Regions from separate parts of the Pseudoalteromonas sp. CST2 genome, predicted to be linked through region 1. Evidence: riboswitches for the same ligand, from Rfam matches in the RefSeq annotation. Region 1 holds a riboswitch; the other holds the start of a gene.
The links. Region 1 has a riboswitch for cobalamin ahead of PSH41_RS13630 (TonB-dependent receptor domain-containing protein). Riboswitches for the same ligand answer to the same signal wherever they lie in the genome.
Positions count from the first base shown of each region.

Region 1 (8,201 bases):
ATATTTTTGCGCTTTACAGCGAGCATTTACATACTCATTTTAAACCCATTGAAGCAAACGATGATGCGTTTGACCATTTAACTGCTTATTTAGATTCATTATTTGAGCTAATGTGGCGCTATCATTTTTTTTACGACAACTTAGGCGACATCCTCTCAAGGGATGAAAGCTTAAAACAAGCCTACATTGGTTTTCAGTCAACTTTATTAGAGCAGGTTCGCCAAGTTATTTTAGGCCTTCGCGATAACGAAATGATTGCCATAGAAGAGCAAGATGCGCTTGAACTTGCCCATACTCTTAAACTAACCGTTAGTTTTTGGACTCCGTATATTAAAGCGCGTAGGCTCAGTGGTAATTTAGCCGAGCAAGATATTTATCATGGCATTTTAAAAGTATTAGCATTATTTAGGGCTTACAGCACCGAAAAAAGCATACTTAAAATGAATCAGTTACGTGAAAAATACACCCAACTAGCAGAGCAAGCGCCAGCGCTTACCTAACTGCTGTTAGTTGGTTAGTTCCTAGACGCAAAAATTTTTGCTATAATCGCGCGCCCAATGCCTGGGAGCGCGAATTCCCGCAGTCTAAGAGTGAACTATGCTTAAATTTATCGTCAAACTACATCCTGAAATTGCCATTAAAAGCCGTTCGGTACGTAAACGCTTTACTAAAGTGTTAGAAAATAACATTAAAATTGTATTGCGCCGTGTTGACGAAAAAGTACAAGTAAGAAACAACTGGGATAATATTTCTGTTGTAACTAAGCTTGATGATGCACAAACACGCCTAGATTTTATCGATAGCTTGCAGCGCATTCCTGGTATTGTGCAATTTATTGAAGTGACCGAAACTGACTTCACAACGCTTGACGATATCTATAAAAAAACCATAGACCTAGTAGGGCACACTATTGTTGGTAAAACGTTTTGTGTACGCGCAAAGCGTATTGGTCAACACGACTTTACTTCTACCGATTTAGAGCGTTACGTGGGTGGTGGTTTAAACCAGCACGTTGAAGGCGCTCGCGTTAAGTTAAGCCGCCCAGAAGTAACTATTCGCTTAGAAGTAAAAGACGATAAAGCCTACATAGTTACGCAAACTCACCTAGGTATGGCAGGCTTTCCACTGCCAACACAAGAAGACGTGCTTTCGTTAATGTCAGGCGGCTTTGACTCTGGTGTAGCAAGTTATCAGATGATCCGTAAGGGCGCTCGCACACATTTTTTATTCTTTAATTTAGGTGGCGCAGCACACGAAATTGGTGTTAAGCAAGCCAGCTACTATTTATGGAAAAAATTTAGCTCTACTCATAAAGTTAAATTTATCACGGTTGATTTTGAACCGGTTGTTGCCGAAATTTTAGAGAACGTTGAAAACAGCCAAATGGGTGTTGTGCTAAAACGCATGATGATGCGTGCTGGCAGCCAAGTAGCCGAAAAATTAAATATTCAAGCCTTGGTAACTGGTGAGAGTATAGGTCAGGTTTCTAGCCAAACCTTAGCTAATTTAAGTGTGATTGACCGCGTAACAGAAACCCTGATTTTGCGCCCACTTATTCAGCACGACAAACAAGAAATTATTAATATTGCCCGTAAAATTGGCACCGCAGAAATGGCCGAAACCATGCCTGAGTACTGCGGCGTAATATCTAAAAAGCCAACGGTTAAAGCTAAACTTGACGTTATTAAAGCCGAAGAAGAAAAGTTCGACTTTGATGTGCTTAATACTGTTGTTGAAAACGCTCGCATTATGGATGTGCGTGATATAGACGTAGAAGCTAAGCAAGAACTTAAAGAAGCTGAGTCGGTAGTTGATTTACCAGCGGGTGCAGTGGTTGTTGATATTCGCTCACCAGAGGAAGAGGATGCAGCGCCGCTTGAGATTGACGGTATAGATGTAGTGCATTTACCGTTTTTCCGCTTAGCGACTAAATTTGGTGATCTGCCAAAAGATAAGGATTACTACCTGTATTGTGAAAGAGGGGTTATGAGCCAGTTACAGGCGCTTATTCTTCATGAAGCAGGCTTTACGGGTGTAAAAGTTTACCGCCCGTAAAGGTTAACCGTAATTTAGAGCGTGGTTTATACCACGCTTTTTTTTGCCTTAATTTTAGCAAGTAGAGCATCGTTTAGCGGGGTGCTGATATTTAATCGCTTACCTTGTTGGCTAATATAGCCACAAATGGCGTCTATTTCGGTTTGTCGGTTATGCGCTACGTCTTGATGCATTGAAGAGTAGTTTTCAGCGGTTAGCATCATTACGTTATAAGCGTTGTTAAGTGCATCAGCCAGCTTAATATCAAGCTTTAAAGCCTGGGCTATTTGGCATGCCTCAGTTAATAAATTAAAGATAATGCTATTAAAATAAGGGGCACGTAACTGACCATTTTTAATATCATACAATGCGCTTAATGGGTTAATGGCAATATTTACTAATAGTTTTTCAAATCGTAGCTGCTCAATATTAGTAGTGTAGCTAAGCTGCGGCACGTTTTGCAATTGCTCACACATTGTTTGGCGATAACTGCGCGCGCAAGGGTTGCAGGCACCTAATACGCTTTTACCTTCACCGGTGTGCTGTACTATAAAGTCGTTTGTTTTAAAGCCAGCCATGCTGGTGGTTAAAAAGTACAACGCTTGTCGCTTATCGAGTTGCTCATTGAGCGTTTCAACATTACCCATTCCGTTGTGCGATACAATAAGTACACTACTTGGCGATAAAAAGGGTTTAACTTGCGTAAAGGCCGATTGAACCTGAAAAGCCTTTACAGCAAAAATAACAATATCAAACGCGGGCTGTTCATTAATTTGCTTAAGCGTAATAAACCGCGCATTAATTTTTTGCGAAGGCTGTTTTGCTTTGCAATAAAAGCGTGTATTTGCAGTGGCTTTGCGTGTTAACACATGAACAGTGTGAGCTTTAGATAAAAAATGGCTTAGCAATAAACCAATAGCGCCGTCGCCAATAATAAGAATATTAGCCATAAGGGTTCTTTTTTCGAGGAGTAAAAATGGTTCTTAGTAAAAAGTACGTGGCCGCACCGGCAAAATCAGCAACAAAATCACCTAACGAGGCCTGCCTGTAGGGAAGCGCATCTTGCATTATTTCTATTGCTGCACCGTAGCCCGCAAGCAAGAGTACTTGCGTGTACAGCGGTAACTTAAAGGCTTTATCCATAATGATGGCAAGTATAAAAAATATCCCAAAGTGGGCAACTTTATCAACATGTGGAAATAAGTTCGTAACGCCGCCTTTTATTTCTTTGGCAAATAAGAGGGTAAACACCACAATACTAATCAAAAAAACTGCTTGGTAAACACGCCTTGTCACGATAAATCCTAAAACCGCTTAAAAAAGAGGCTGCAGTATATCAAACTAAATTAGTATCGCACCTGAACAAGTGGCAGAAAAATGTAAAGATTTATAATTTTAGCGTTATAATCGGCGCATAAATTTAGATTTAATAGTTAGGAGAACCCAATGCCTTCATTTGATATCGTATCAGAAGTAGAAATGAACGAAGCTAAAAATGCAGTAGATAACGCAAACCGTGAGCTAGAAACGCGCTTTGACTTTAGAGGTGTTGACGCATCAATTGAGCTAAACGACAAAACAATTAAACTAAAAGCTGAAGCTGACTCACAAGTTATGCAATTGTTTGATATTTTAGCAGGAAAAATTTCTAAGCGTGGTATGGACGTAGCAAGCTTGGAGCTGCAAGACATCACTCGTGCTGGTAAAAACGTGTTTCGTAATGTTGCACTTAAACAAGGCATTGAGAAAGACATGGCTAAAAAAGTAGTTAAAGCCATTAAAGACTCAAAAGTAAAAGTACAAGCTGCTATTCAAGGTGAAGAAGTACGTGTAACGGGTAAAAAGCGTGACGATTTACAAGCCGCTATGCAAGTCGTTCGCACTGCAGATTTAGGTCAGCCTTTCCAGTTTAAAAACTTTCGCGATTAATTAGCTAAGTGTCTTTAGTATTTTAAAGTGAAAATTTAAATGTGTGGTTATTGAATATATTAGCCACACATTTTACCCCGCCCTAATTACAGCCTTTACTTACTCGCAAGCCTAAACCCCTTTTACCTACGTAAAATTACTCTACTGTTATTCCATATTCTTTTAACGTTATTTAAATGCATTATTAAATCTGCTTATCACGCAGTTGCGTATATTAGGCTATTCTTAATATCAATATTACTTAATAGCGACTGTTAAAGGCTTTAAATGCTTAAGTTTCTTGTTTTTATAATTATTATTGCGTGCAGTAAGTTTAGCTTTGCCAAGCCAATAAATGTAGATGTGTTGGTAGAGGACGGTTACTTTCCAATTATTATTAATGCCGAAAAAGAGCAAGGGTTAGCGCCTGAGTTTGTAAAAATACTCAATGACTCTCAAAGCGAATATAAATTTACTCTTAACTCTTTGCCTGTAAAAAGGCTCAAAAAGTGGGTCGAATGGGGGGAATTCGACATGTTGTTTTTAATGGCTATGCAATGGGTGCCTGAAGTAGCAAGAAGTGCCTTACAGGAAACGAGCTTTTATGTTATTGCTAAAAATGAGTTGTATACGCTGGCACAAAACGCCCAAAAGCAAAGCTATTTCGATGACTTACATGCTTTAACAAAAGCGGGAGTATTGGGGTATTCCTATCGTTTTGCTGATTTTAAAACCGATGCACAGTATTTAAGTGATGAACACCAAGTTAGTTTAACAATCGATGAGTTTAACGTTGTTAAAATGCTGCTATTAAAGCGTGCCGATGTAGGGGTGTTAAATAACATAGCTTATCAATACTTTAAAAAGAACAACATTTTTAATATGAACCTGCTTTATAAGAGTAATACCCCAGATGCTATATACGATACTCATTTTTTAGTTAATCCTGCGCGCAGTAAAATTACGGTAAAACAAATGGATAAGCTTTTAAATTCGCCTGAAATAAAACCTAAAATCACAGCGCTTTTAAGTTTATACGGCGTAACATCCAGCTTTACTGAAAATAAATAATTTAACCTTTAGCTATATAGACGTCCGTTGACATTTGTAAACAAACTGCTCACAATAACCGCCTATTTTCAAGGTGCTTGCTGGTTGCTAAATACAGGGTTTAAAGTATTAAAACTAACAGCGAGATAATCGGGAAGTTGGTGCGCCTTTATGACAAAAGCAATCCCAACACTGCCCCCGCAACGGTAAAGTATTAACGCATTTATGTGTTTACTGAGTCCGGAGACCGGCCTTGAAGTAATCTTACTTACTTAAATCTTTGCGGTGGGCAAAGATAGGGAACATCATGCTAAATAAAACAACTCTTGGCGTTGCTATCTCGGCTGCGCTGTCTTTTTCTGTATCTGCTGCACAAAGCCCAATTGAAAAAATCACTGTTACCGCTAATAAATTTGAACAATCAATAAATAATGTTTTAGCGAGCGTTAATGTAATTGAACGCTCCGAAATAGATGCAAGCAATGTACGCGATTTACCAACCTTACTAAGCACACAGGTGGGTTTTCAAATTAATTCTAATGGTGGCTTTGGCCAAACGTCGGGCGTGTCTTTACGTGGTACAGGTTCTGGCGATACGCTAATTTTAATTGATGGTGTACGCACGGGCTCAGCCACGCTAGGACAAAAAGCATTAAGTAACGTGCCGCTAAATAGTATTGAGCGAATAGAGATCGTAAAAGGCTCGCGTGCAGCTGTGTATGGCTCAGATGCATTAGCTGGGGTTATTAATATAATAACGCGTGAAGCGAGCAATGTATCACTTGATGCCACATTTGGCTCTAACGCTTATCAAAACTATCAGCTTGCAGGTTCAGTAAAATCAAATGAAGTGGTTAGCGCATTTAATGCAGGCTTTGAAAAAACCGATGGTTTTGATGCATTACAAGGTATAGCGCCCGATGACGACAGCTATGAAAATAAAAACGTAGGCTTTAAAGTAAACTATACAGATGCACACTACGGAAACTTTAAGCTACTAGGCCAGTACAGCGAAGGCTACGCGGACTACGATAGCAGCTTTAGCCCGGCTACGAGCACGGTTGAAAGAGGGGACTTTAAAAACTATCAACTGTCGGCGCAGTGGAGCAAAAACTACACTAACCAATCTCATGCTATAGATGTTGCTTTTGCAACCGATGATTCTGACAGCACATATGTGGACTCTTTTACCGGCGGGCCATTAACCAGTACATTTGTTACTAAGCGCTCGCAAGTAGATTACAGCGGCCAATACCGCTTAACAAATGCGCTTAATATTAGCGGCGGCGTTAATTGGTATATCGATGATGTATCGCAAAGCTCGCAAGCATTTGATGAGGATAGCCGCGATGTATTAGCAGTGTTTGTTGGGGCTTATTACGACACCGACACTGTGCTTGCCAATTTAACTCTTCGCCAAGACGACGATGAACAGTTTGGTGATGAAACAACCTATACTGCGGCGGCTGGTTATCATTTATCTGAAAATTCAACATTTAGAATTAGTCAAAGCACAGGTTTTAAAGCGCCAACATTTAACGATTTATACTACCCAAATTTTGGTAATCCAGATCTCCAACCTGAAAAATCAATAAACCGCGAGCTTGGTGTAAATGTTAATTTTGACAGTGCACAAGTCGATTTTGCAATTTTTAGAAACGACATCGAAGATAAAATTGATTACGATGAAAACTTTGCGTTAGCTAATATAAACGAAGCTCGCTATGAAGGGGTTGAGTTTAGCCTTACACAACAAATTTTAGGGTTTGATAGCCACTTTAATTTTGCATATTTAAGTGCCGAAAACAAAGAAACCGGCGATGAGCTACGCAATGTTGCCAAGCGGACTGTTAATTGGGAGCTCGCAAAGCAATTTGGTGATTTTGATGCTCGCATTGATATGCAATACCGCAGTGATCGCGAGGGGGCAGTAACGCGCCTAGGATCGTATACACTTTGGAACCTAGCGGGTAACTATCATGTAAACGATAATATTGAGCTGTCGCTGCGTGTAGAGAACCTATTTGACAGAGATTACAATGTGGTTGACTCAAGAGCTGACTTTATAAGCGGTGAAGTATATTACTACAACACCCCAGAGCGCCGCTTTTTTGTAGGTGCAAGCTATCAGTTTTAATAGCGTTTTTTAATATACAAAAGCCCGATTTATATCGGGCTTTTTAATGTGTATTTATACCAATTCGCATTAATACTTAATCATTTTCAGGGGCTAAATGTGTCGCTATCTGCGTTAAAAAATTCTCATTTAGAACAACTAAATAGTGAATTTTTGCCTTGCTATCAACACGTTTATCCATCCTCAAAATAGATCACTTAATTATGCGGATTGGTATTAGAATTATTTTAACAACGCAAATTAGCTAGTCAGCTAAAAACTCTTTAAATAAAGTTTCAAACTTGTGTAATTTAGGCGCAATCAAAATACTACAGTAACCCTGCTGTGGGTTTTCGTTGTAGTAATCTTGATGATAATGCTCTGCTGGGTAATATGTGGTAGCAGGGCTAACCTCTGTCACTATTGGCTCGCTAATATGGTTTTGTAACTGGGCTATCGTCTCATTGGTTTGATTTAATTGCGCATCGTTGTGGTAATAAACAACACTTCTATACTGTGTGCCAATATCGTTACCTTGGCGATTTAATTGCGTGGCATCGTGTAACGTAAAAAACATGCTAAGCAGTGTTTCAAAACTCACTACAGCGCTGTCAAATTCCAGTTGCACAACCTCAGCATGGCCTGTTGTACCAGAGCAGACCGATTTATACGTGGGGTTGTCGGTATGGCCGCCGGTGTAACCTGAGCTTACGTTTAGTACACCTTTTACTCGTCTGAATGCAGCGTCTATACACCAAAAACAGCCTCCACCAAATGTTGCTAGTTGTGTTGATGTGCTCATAAGTTGTCCTAATTATGTATGTTACAGTATTAAGGCGAGCATAAATTGAATGCGCCGTAACAGCAAGTTACGGCGCAGTGTAAGCTCAGTTAAATTTCTTCGCTGTCTTTTAACGGGTGAGAGTCGGCTTGCTTATTTAATTTTTGCTGTAAGAACTCTGGCGACTGTGTGTTGCGGGCTAGGGCATAATACGCCGCAGGCACAACATAAAGCGTTAGCAATGTTGATACAATAACCCCTGTAAATACCACCACACCAATTACCATGCGGCTCTCTGCGCCTGGGCCTGAT
Region 1 is NZ_JAQREO010000010.1:98,046-106,246, reverse strand. It holds gene PSH41_RS13660 (TetR/AcrR family transcriptional regulator) at 1-500, shown strand, start outside; gene thiI (tRNA uracil 4-sulfurtransferase ThiI) at 598-2,055, shown strand; gene PSH41_RS13650 (ketopantoate reductase family protein) at 2,082-2,984, opposite strand; gene PSH41_RS13645 (VanZ family protein) at 2,977-3,330, opposite strand; gene PSH41_RS13640 (YajQ family cyclic di-GMP-binding protein) at 3,481-3,963, shown strand; gene PSH41_RS13635 (ABC transporter substrate-binding protein) at 4,231-5,013, shown strand; cobalamin riboswitch at 5,081-5,250, shown strand; gene PSH41_RS13630 (TonB-dependent receptor domain-containing protein) at 5,300-7,129, shown strand; gene msrA (peptide-methionine (S)-S-oxide reductase MsrA) at 7,374-7,910, opposite strand; gene PSH41_RS13620 (efflux RND transporter permease subunit) at 8,000-8,201, opposite strand, start outside.

Region 2 (8,201 bases), on a different contig from region 1:
TCAAGTTGTTGTGGGTCGTAACGATACAGCGCTTAAACAATCGCAAGGTAAGTTAGATTTATTTAATGACCTTGAAGGCGATATTAAAAATGTCTTTAAAGGTGAAAACCGCCTAGGTGATTCAATCACTTATACATCTAAAAGCTACGAAGGCTTTAAAGTACTTGCTACATTTGTTGCCGAAGATGACGTAGATGCAGATAACGGCTATTCAATGGCGGTTACCTACGGTGACTCTGCACTTAAAAAGAGTGCGGTATACGCCTCGGTTGCAGCCGATAGCGAAGTAAATGGCTACGATGTAGTGCGTGCGTCAATTCAAGGTAAAGTAGAGAGCTTTAAATTAGGCGCTATGTACCAAACTCAAGAAAAAGTAGACGGTAGCGCAGAAGCTGACGGCTATTTATTAAACGCAGCCTACAGCATGGGCAAAAACACGTTTAAAGTGCAATACCAAGCAATGGACTTTGATGACAGCGACGACAAAACGGCAGTTTCTGTAGGTGTTGATCATAAGTTTAATAAAAACATTAAAGTATTTGGTTTTTACTCAAGCTTTGATATGGACAACAATGTTGACCAAGACTACGTTGGCCTAGGTATGGAATACAAGTTTTAAGCGTTGCTTAAACACTCCCTTTATTAACCGCGCTCTAATGAGCGCGGTTTTTTTTGCTTTAAATTATTTACTTACCCGCCCATAATAGACCCTCATTTGGAATGGGGTGAAATTCCTCAACTATTCCCGTAACTGTAATTAGCACCACGCTTTAAGTCAGATACAAATGAGACATATCAATCAGCATGAGAAGTTCTAGATTGGTATACTTTTTTAACGAGCGGGTAAACTCATTTTTATTGATGCACTAGTCTTTTAGCTGTGTGTTAGTGAGTGCACGCTTTCCAAGGACTCACTTTTGCAAACTACATTAGCGCCAAATACACCCTTATTAAACGTTCAAAATGTGTCGTGGGAAGTCGATGATCACGCCATTTTAAACAATATTAATTTACACATAGCTAAGGGTAAGTTTATTGGGTTAATTGGCCCAAATGGGGCGGGTAAGTCGAGCTTACTGCGCTGTTTGTATCGCTTTAATAAACCGACCGCTGGTAACGTTACCTTTAATCAGCAGGATATTTGGCAGCTTAAAAGTGAAGACTACGCAAAATATGTTGCTGTAGTTCTACAAGAAACGCCTGCGCAATTTAACCTAACATTATTTGATGTGGTTGCCCTTGGGCTTACACCTCATAAGTCATTATTTAGCGCCACCACCCACAGCGACAAACAAAAAATTACACAGGCAATAAAAACCGTAGGGCTTGAGCAACAGTGTAAGCAAAGTTTTGAATCGCTTTCGGGGGGCGAAAAGCAACGTGCATTGATTGCCCGCGCTATAGTGCAGCAACCGCAATTACTCATCATGGATGAGCCAACTAGCCATTTAGATGTTAAATATCAAATACAAGTGATGGAACTGGCAAAATCGCTAGGGGTCACTGTGTTTGCCTCATTTCATGATTTAAATTTAGCAGCCGCTATGTGCGATGAGCTGGTGGTTATTAATAAAGGTAAAATAACACATACAGGTTCGCCTGAGCAGGTACTTAGTGAGGACATGCTAGCGGATGTTTTTGGGGTATGTGCGCGCGTAACTAGCCACCCTCAGCGCACAGATAATGGCCAAACTATTCCTCATATTACTTACTTTTATGGCTATTAATTAAATGGATATAACAAAAATAAACCAGTGGACAATATTTATAGCAGCCGTGTTAATTGCACTGAGCAGCCTTTTTAGCGCACTGAGTTTTGGCGCCGCAGATACGCCGTTAAGTGATGTGCTCACAGGGGTTTTATCTGCAGGAGAGGGCTCGTTTAACGCGCGTATTATTTATGAGCTTAGGTTACCTCGTACCTTACTTGCCTTTATGGCGGGCGCAGGTTTGGCTATTGCAGGGCTTATTTTACAAACGGTTACTCGTAACCCGCTCGCTGATCCGTATTTATTTGGCATATCGTCAGGCGCGTCGTTTGGGGTAGTACTGCTTATGGCCGTTGCGAGTATTAGTGCAGGGTTTATGTTATCGGCTGCTGCCTTATTAGGGAGCTTTTTAGCAATGGGCTTATTGATACTTATTGCTGGGCGGCAAAAAAGGTCGCAAGTAGAGTCTATGTTGCTAGCGGGGGTAGCGCTGTCATTTTTATTTAGCGCATTTACAAGTTTATTGCTGTATTGGAGTGACCCGCAAGCAGTGGCTGGTATTTTGTTTTGGACGTTAGGCAGCTTTGCCCGCGCACAATGGGCCACGTTATGGTTGCCATGCGTGGTTATAGTGGTGTGTATTAGCTTTATGCTGAGCTTTAAAAGGCAGTTAAATGCGCTGCTTCTTGGCGATGAAAGCGCGATAACGCTTGGGGTCCGTGTGCACCGTTTTAGAATTTTAATGCTGGTATTGAGCTCGTTAATAACGGCCGTGCTGGTGGCCCTATGTGGCGGTATTGGTTTTGTAGGTTTAATGGTGCCGCACATAGTGCGCTTTTTTATATCTCAGGGCAGTACTGCTGGCTTACTAATTACCAGCTTAGTGGGCGGCACGTTTATGGTGTGGGTTGACGTGCTTTCGCGCTCATTACTTAAAAATCAAGAGCTCCCTGTAGGGGTGATCACAGCAGCTATGGGTAGCGTATTTTTTTTAAGCTTACTCTTTTTTAGAAAAACAAAGGCATAGTGCTGATGAAAACCTTAATGATTCAGGGCACTACGTCGGATGCCGGAAAAAGCACCTTAGTCGCTGCGCTTTGCAGAGTGTTTGCAAAGCGAGGTATAAAGGTCGCGCCTTTTAAACCGCAAAATATGGCGCTTAATAGCGCGGTTACAAAAGAGGGGGGCGAAATAGGCCGTGCGCAAGCTTTGCAATCCATAGCCGCTAAAGTAGAGCCTCAAAACGACTTTAACCCCATATTGCTCAAACCAAATAGTGATACGGGCGCACAAGTCATTATACATGGAAAAGCCATTAGTAATATGGAGGCAGGGGCGTATCATAACTATAAACAGGTTGCGATGGATGCAGTGCTTGCCTCGCATAAACGCCTAGCAAAGCAGTTTGATTTATTATTGGTTGAGGGCGCAGGCAGCCCCGCAGAAATAAACCTACGCGAGAACGACATTGCCAATATGGGTTACGCAGAAGCGGTAGATTGCCCCGTCATTATTATTGCCGATATAGACAAAGGCGGTGTGTTTGCGCATTTAGTGGGCACACTTGCGCTATTAAGCGAATCCGAGCAAGCGCGCGTAAAAGGCTTTGTTATAAACCGCTTTAGAGGCGATATAAGCTTGCTACAAAGTGGGCTAGATTGGCTTGAGCGCTACACAAAAAAACCAGTGCTTGGAGTGCTGCCTTATTTGCATGATTTAGCACTTGATGCCGAAGATGCTGTAGCAATAGATAACACGGTGACGACTGCCACCATTAATATAGCCGTGCTTTTATTGCCGCATATTAGTAACCATACCGATTTTGATGCATTGCGGCTGCACCCAAATATTAATATAAATTATGTACGCCACACACACGCGATCCCACCGGTTGATCTGATTATTATTCCCGGCAGTAAAAACGTGCTGGGTGATTTAAGTTTTGTAAAAAATGAAGGCTGGGATACGCAAATAAAGCGGCACTTACGCTATGGTGGCAAAGTATTGGGTATCTGTGGTGGTATGCAAATGTTGGGAAATAGCATTGCTGATCCGATGGGGGTTGAATCGTCATTAAATCGTGTTAAAGGCCTTGCATTAAGTGACTTTGATACCACTCTAAGCACCCAAAAAGTACTCACTAAAGTAACGGCGGCTATGCAGTTAAATGATTTGCAAACACCGTGTAGCGGCTACGAAATTCATGCCGGCATTAGTGAAGGCGCAGCACTTGATAAGCCATTTTTAACGTTTAACGCGCACCCTTATGGGTTTGAAAACGATGGCTTTATTAGTGATGATAATGCCATTGCTGGTACTTATTTGCATGGCTTGTTTGATGAACCCGCTGCCACACTGCAAATTTTAAAGTGGGTAAAAAGCGATGCAACCATACAACCTGTGAGTATTGTAGCGCACCGCGAGCAACAACTTGAGCGCTTGGCCACTATGTGCGAGGCGCATTTGAACATACAACACATTATATCGATTTATGAAGGAGATAATAATGACGGATACAAATAACGATAAGCACCAGCAGCGCCAACAAAAAGTAAAAGAGCAGGTAGATGCACGCGTGGCTGCTGCACAAGATGTTAAAGGGATATTTCAGGTAATTACGGGTAATGGTAAAGGTAAATCCACCTCAGGCTTTGGTGTGGTTGCTCGCTGCGTAGGGCATGGTAAAAAAGCCGCTGTTTGTCAGTTCATTAAAGGCACATGGGAGTGTGGAGAGCGTAACTTATTACAAGGCGCAGGGGTTGAATTTGCCGTTATGAATACCGGTTTCACATGGGATACGCAAAACAAAGAAGCCGACACCGCAGCCGCGCAAGCAACATGGCAAGAGTCAAAGCGTATGCTTGCAGATAGCAGTATTGATTTAGTATTACTTGATGAGCTTACCTACATGGTGACTTACGGTTATATTAATTTAGATGAGGTAGTAAACGCGCTAAATAATCGCCCTCCCATGCAATCGGTTATTATTACAGGTCGCGCAGCGCACCGCACGTTAACAGACCTTGCCGATACAGTAAGCGAAGTGCGCAATGTTAAACACGCCTTCGACTCGGGTATAAAAGCACTAGAAGGGTTTGATTACTAATGTATAAAGCGTTTTTTACTGCACTGCTGTTATTGAGTTCAGGGGGCAGTGCCGTGGCCCGTGATACAGCTGCGCCAGATAAACTGCGCGTTGTAGCACTTGCACCGCATATAGTAGAAAACCTATTTGCTATAGGTGCGGGAAGTAATATTGTTGGCACTGTTGATTACGCTGATTACCCAAATGAAGCTAAAAGTATTGAACGCATTGGTGGTTACTATGGTATTTCCCTTGAAAAATTATTAGCGCTAAAACCCGATTTAGTGATTGGTTGGAAAAGCGGTAACCAAAGTGAAGATTTAGAACAAATTAAACGCCTTGGTATAAAAATACATTTAAGTGCTCCCAAAAAAATAGAAGAAGTTGCAAACGAGCTGATTGCTTTTGGAAAATTTACAGGGCGTATTGAGCAAAGTAAGCAAGTAGCAAACGCATTTATTACAAAGCTCAAAAATATTAAAAAGCAGCAGCAAAGCAAAAAAATATTAACTGGTTTTTATCAATTATGGCCAGAGCCAATGATGACGGTAAGTGAAAATACATGGATAAACCAGCTTATTGAAACATGTCATGTAAGCAATGTATTTGCACATAGCCCAACCGACTACCCGCAAATAAGTATTGAAAACGTGGTGATTAAAAAACCACAGATTATTATTATTCCTGATGAACAGGCCGATAAGCCGCAACCGAAAATTAATTGGCAAAAATGGCCAGAAGTCCCCGCTGTAAAACATAACCAATTTATACGTGTAAATGCCGATTTATTACATCGTTTTACACCGCGCATGCTAGATGGACTGGCAAATATGTGTGATAAAATAGATGCATCACGCAAACAAATTAAGAGTATACAATGAGCGATTGGCCAGCCTTTTTAGAGTATGAATTACAGCAACCTTATATGCAGCAAACATTAGATTATGTAGCAAAACGCCGTGTCGAAGGTGTTGCTGTGTACCCACCCAAAGAGCAAGTATTTAGCGCCTTTGAAGCGACAGCCCTTAACAATATTCGCGTGGTTATTTTAGGCCAAGACCCATACCACGGAGAAGGCCAAGCCCATGGCTTATGTTTTTCTGTGTTGCCAGAGGTTAAAAAGTTACCGCCGTCGTTAAAAAATATGTACAAAGAATTGGCAACGGATATTCCCGGTTTTGAAATACCAGACCATGGCTACTTACAAAGCTGGGCAGAGCAGGGCGTGTTTTTACTCAATACAGTACTCACGGTTGAGCAAGGCCAAGCGCACTCGCATAAACATTTAGGGTGGGAGCAATTTACCGATAACGTGATAGCCCATATAAATGCACACTGCAAAGGAGTGGTGTTTATTTTATGGGGCGCTCATGCGCAAAAAAAAGGTAAAAATATTAACAGCGCTCGCCATCATATTTTAAAAGGGCCGCACCCATCGCCGCTTTCTGCGCATCGTGGTTTTTTTGGCTGTAAGCACTTTTCACAAACAAATGAATTGTTACAAGCCCAAGGCGATACGCCCATTAACTGGCAGGTTTAATTGATATATTAAAAAAGGCTTTCGTATTATGAAAGCCTTTTGCTTAGTTATTGAGTATTAATGCCCATGCGCAATAATTATCAATTATTTTGAAGGGGTAAAACCTGGCGTTAGCTTTACTATCGATACGGTTTTCCTGCCGCAAAATAAATTGCCTAATTGAGCGCAATTTGTTTGAAATTAAAAATCTAGCTCATCAATTTCAATGCTGTCTGTAAAAAAGTCTAACTCCTGTAGTTCTTTACGTAACCGTTGTTTGTCTTTTATGGCCTCAATCTCGCGCCACTTTCTTTTTTTATTCTTTTGAGAGGTTTTTCTTGTTGTATCAGGACCTTCTAATATCTCTAATATATCGTTTAGGCTATCCATGACTATCTCCTATTGATTTTAGTGAACCTCGAGAATACCTATACCACAGGCCTAGCTAAAATAGAATAAAAAAGTGACGAATTTGTTACAAGTATGTGATTCATTGATGAAGTTTAATACTAACTAGCTTTATTGAGCCGCGCTATTTTTAGATAGAAAAAATAAAGAAAAAAATATTAAAAGTGAGCTATTTAGCTGTGCTTGCTGTGGCAGGTTAGTATAAAGCGGTGCGGATTATATTAAGGGCATAAAAAAACGCCGCAGGTGCGGCGTTTAATACATAACTAGCGCGTATTACATTGCTTTAAAACGTGCTTCTAGCTGCTCTTGTGCATCTGCGAATGAGCGGATACCTTCAGCGAGTTTTTCAGTTGCCATTGCATCTTGGTTATGTAACCAACGGAACTGCGACTCAGTAAGTGGAGCAGGCTTTGGCTCTTTAGGAATATCACTTTGTAGTAAGTATTCTTCTGCGCCTTCTAAATTGCCTAAGTCTTCTAATAGGTTAGGGCTAATCGTTAGCTTGTCACAACCTGTAAGCGCAATAATTTCGCCAGTGTTACGGAAGCTTGCGCCCATAACAACGGTTTTGTAATCATGGCGTTTATAAAACTCAAAAATGCTACGTACAGATTGAACACCTGGATCTTGTAGCGGATCGGTTGGTTTTTCCATACCATTTGCTACGTGCCAATCTAAAATACGGCCAACAAATGGTGAGATTAAAAATACATTTGCATCGGCACATGCACGTGCTTGAGCATCGCTAAATAATAAAGTTAGGTTACATTTAGTCCCTTCTTTTTCTAGCTGTTCGGCCGCTTTAATGCCTTCCCATGTAGACGCAACTTTAATTAAAATTTTGTCTTTGCTTACACCTTCTTTTTCATAAAGGCTAAGCAGGGTATGTGCTTTATCAATAGTTGCTTGGGTGTCGAATGATAAACGAGCATCTACTTCAGTAGAAATATAACCAGGTACAATTTCGCTAATTTCTTTACCAATTAATACGGCAAAGTAGTCACATGCAAGTTCAAGCTGTTTAGCTGCATCTTGTTCTGTTTCTTTTGCATAGCTCCAAGCTTTATCTAAATAAGGCTTGTAAGCTTCAATCTCGCTCGCTTTTAATAAAAGCGACGGGTTTGTGGTTGCATCTTCTGGTTGATGCTTTTTGATCGCTTCAATATCGCCAGTGTCGGCTACGATAGATGAATGTTGTTTTAGCCTTTGTAGAGCGCTAGTCATTTGCCTTCCTCATTCCAAGCAAGTTAAAAGAAAATCTAAACTACCTTAATATAAGTATTCAATACTGCAACAGTGTGACAATGCTTGATAGGTCTTATGTCCTTATCAATAGAAAAACGACGATGCATGATTTATTAAGGTAGGATTTAGGCCATTGCGATTAATTTTCAATGGTATTTTATAAACAAAACGTGCTTTTCGTCTCATTTAATGTTGAAATTGACATTAAATAAATTACAAGTCAATAGCTAAC
Region 2 is NZ_JAQREO010000005.1:275,667-283,867, forward strand. It holds gene PSH41_RS09680 (porin) at 1-619, shown strand, start outside; cobalamin riboswitch at 718-849, shown strand; gene PSH41_RS09685 (ABC transporter ATP-binding protein) at 918-1,727, shown strand; gene PSH41_RS09690 (FecCD family ABC transporter permease) at 1,732-2,736, shown strand; gene PSH41_RS09695 (cobyric acid synthase) at 2,742-4,232, shown strand; gene cobO (cob(I)yrinic acid a,c-diamide adenosyltransferase) at 4,216-4,815, shown strand; gene PSH41_RS09705 (cobalamin-binding protein) at 4,815-5,675, shown strand; gene ung (uracil-DNA glycosylase) at 5,672-6,334, shown strand; gene PSH41_RS09715 (DUF3545 family protein) at 6,515-6,703, opposite strand; gene tal (transaldolase) at 6,998-7,948, opposite strand.
Region 2: another riboswitch for cobalamin. It lies ahead of PSH41_RS09685 (ABC transporter ATP-binding protein); the one in region 1 lies ahead of PSH41_RS13630 (TonB-dependent receptor domain-containing protein).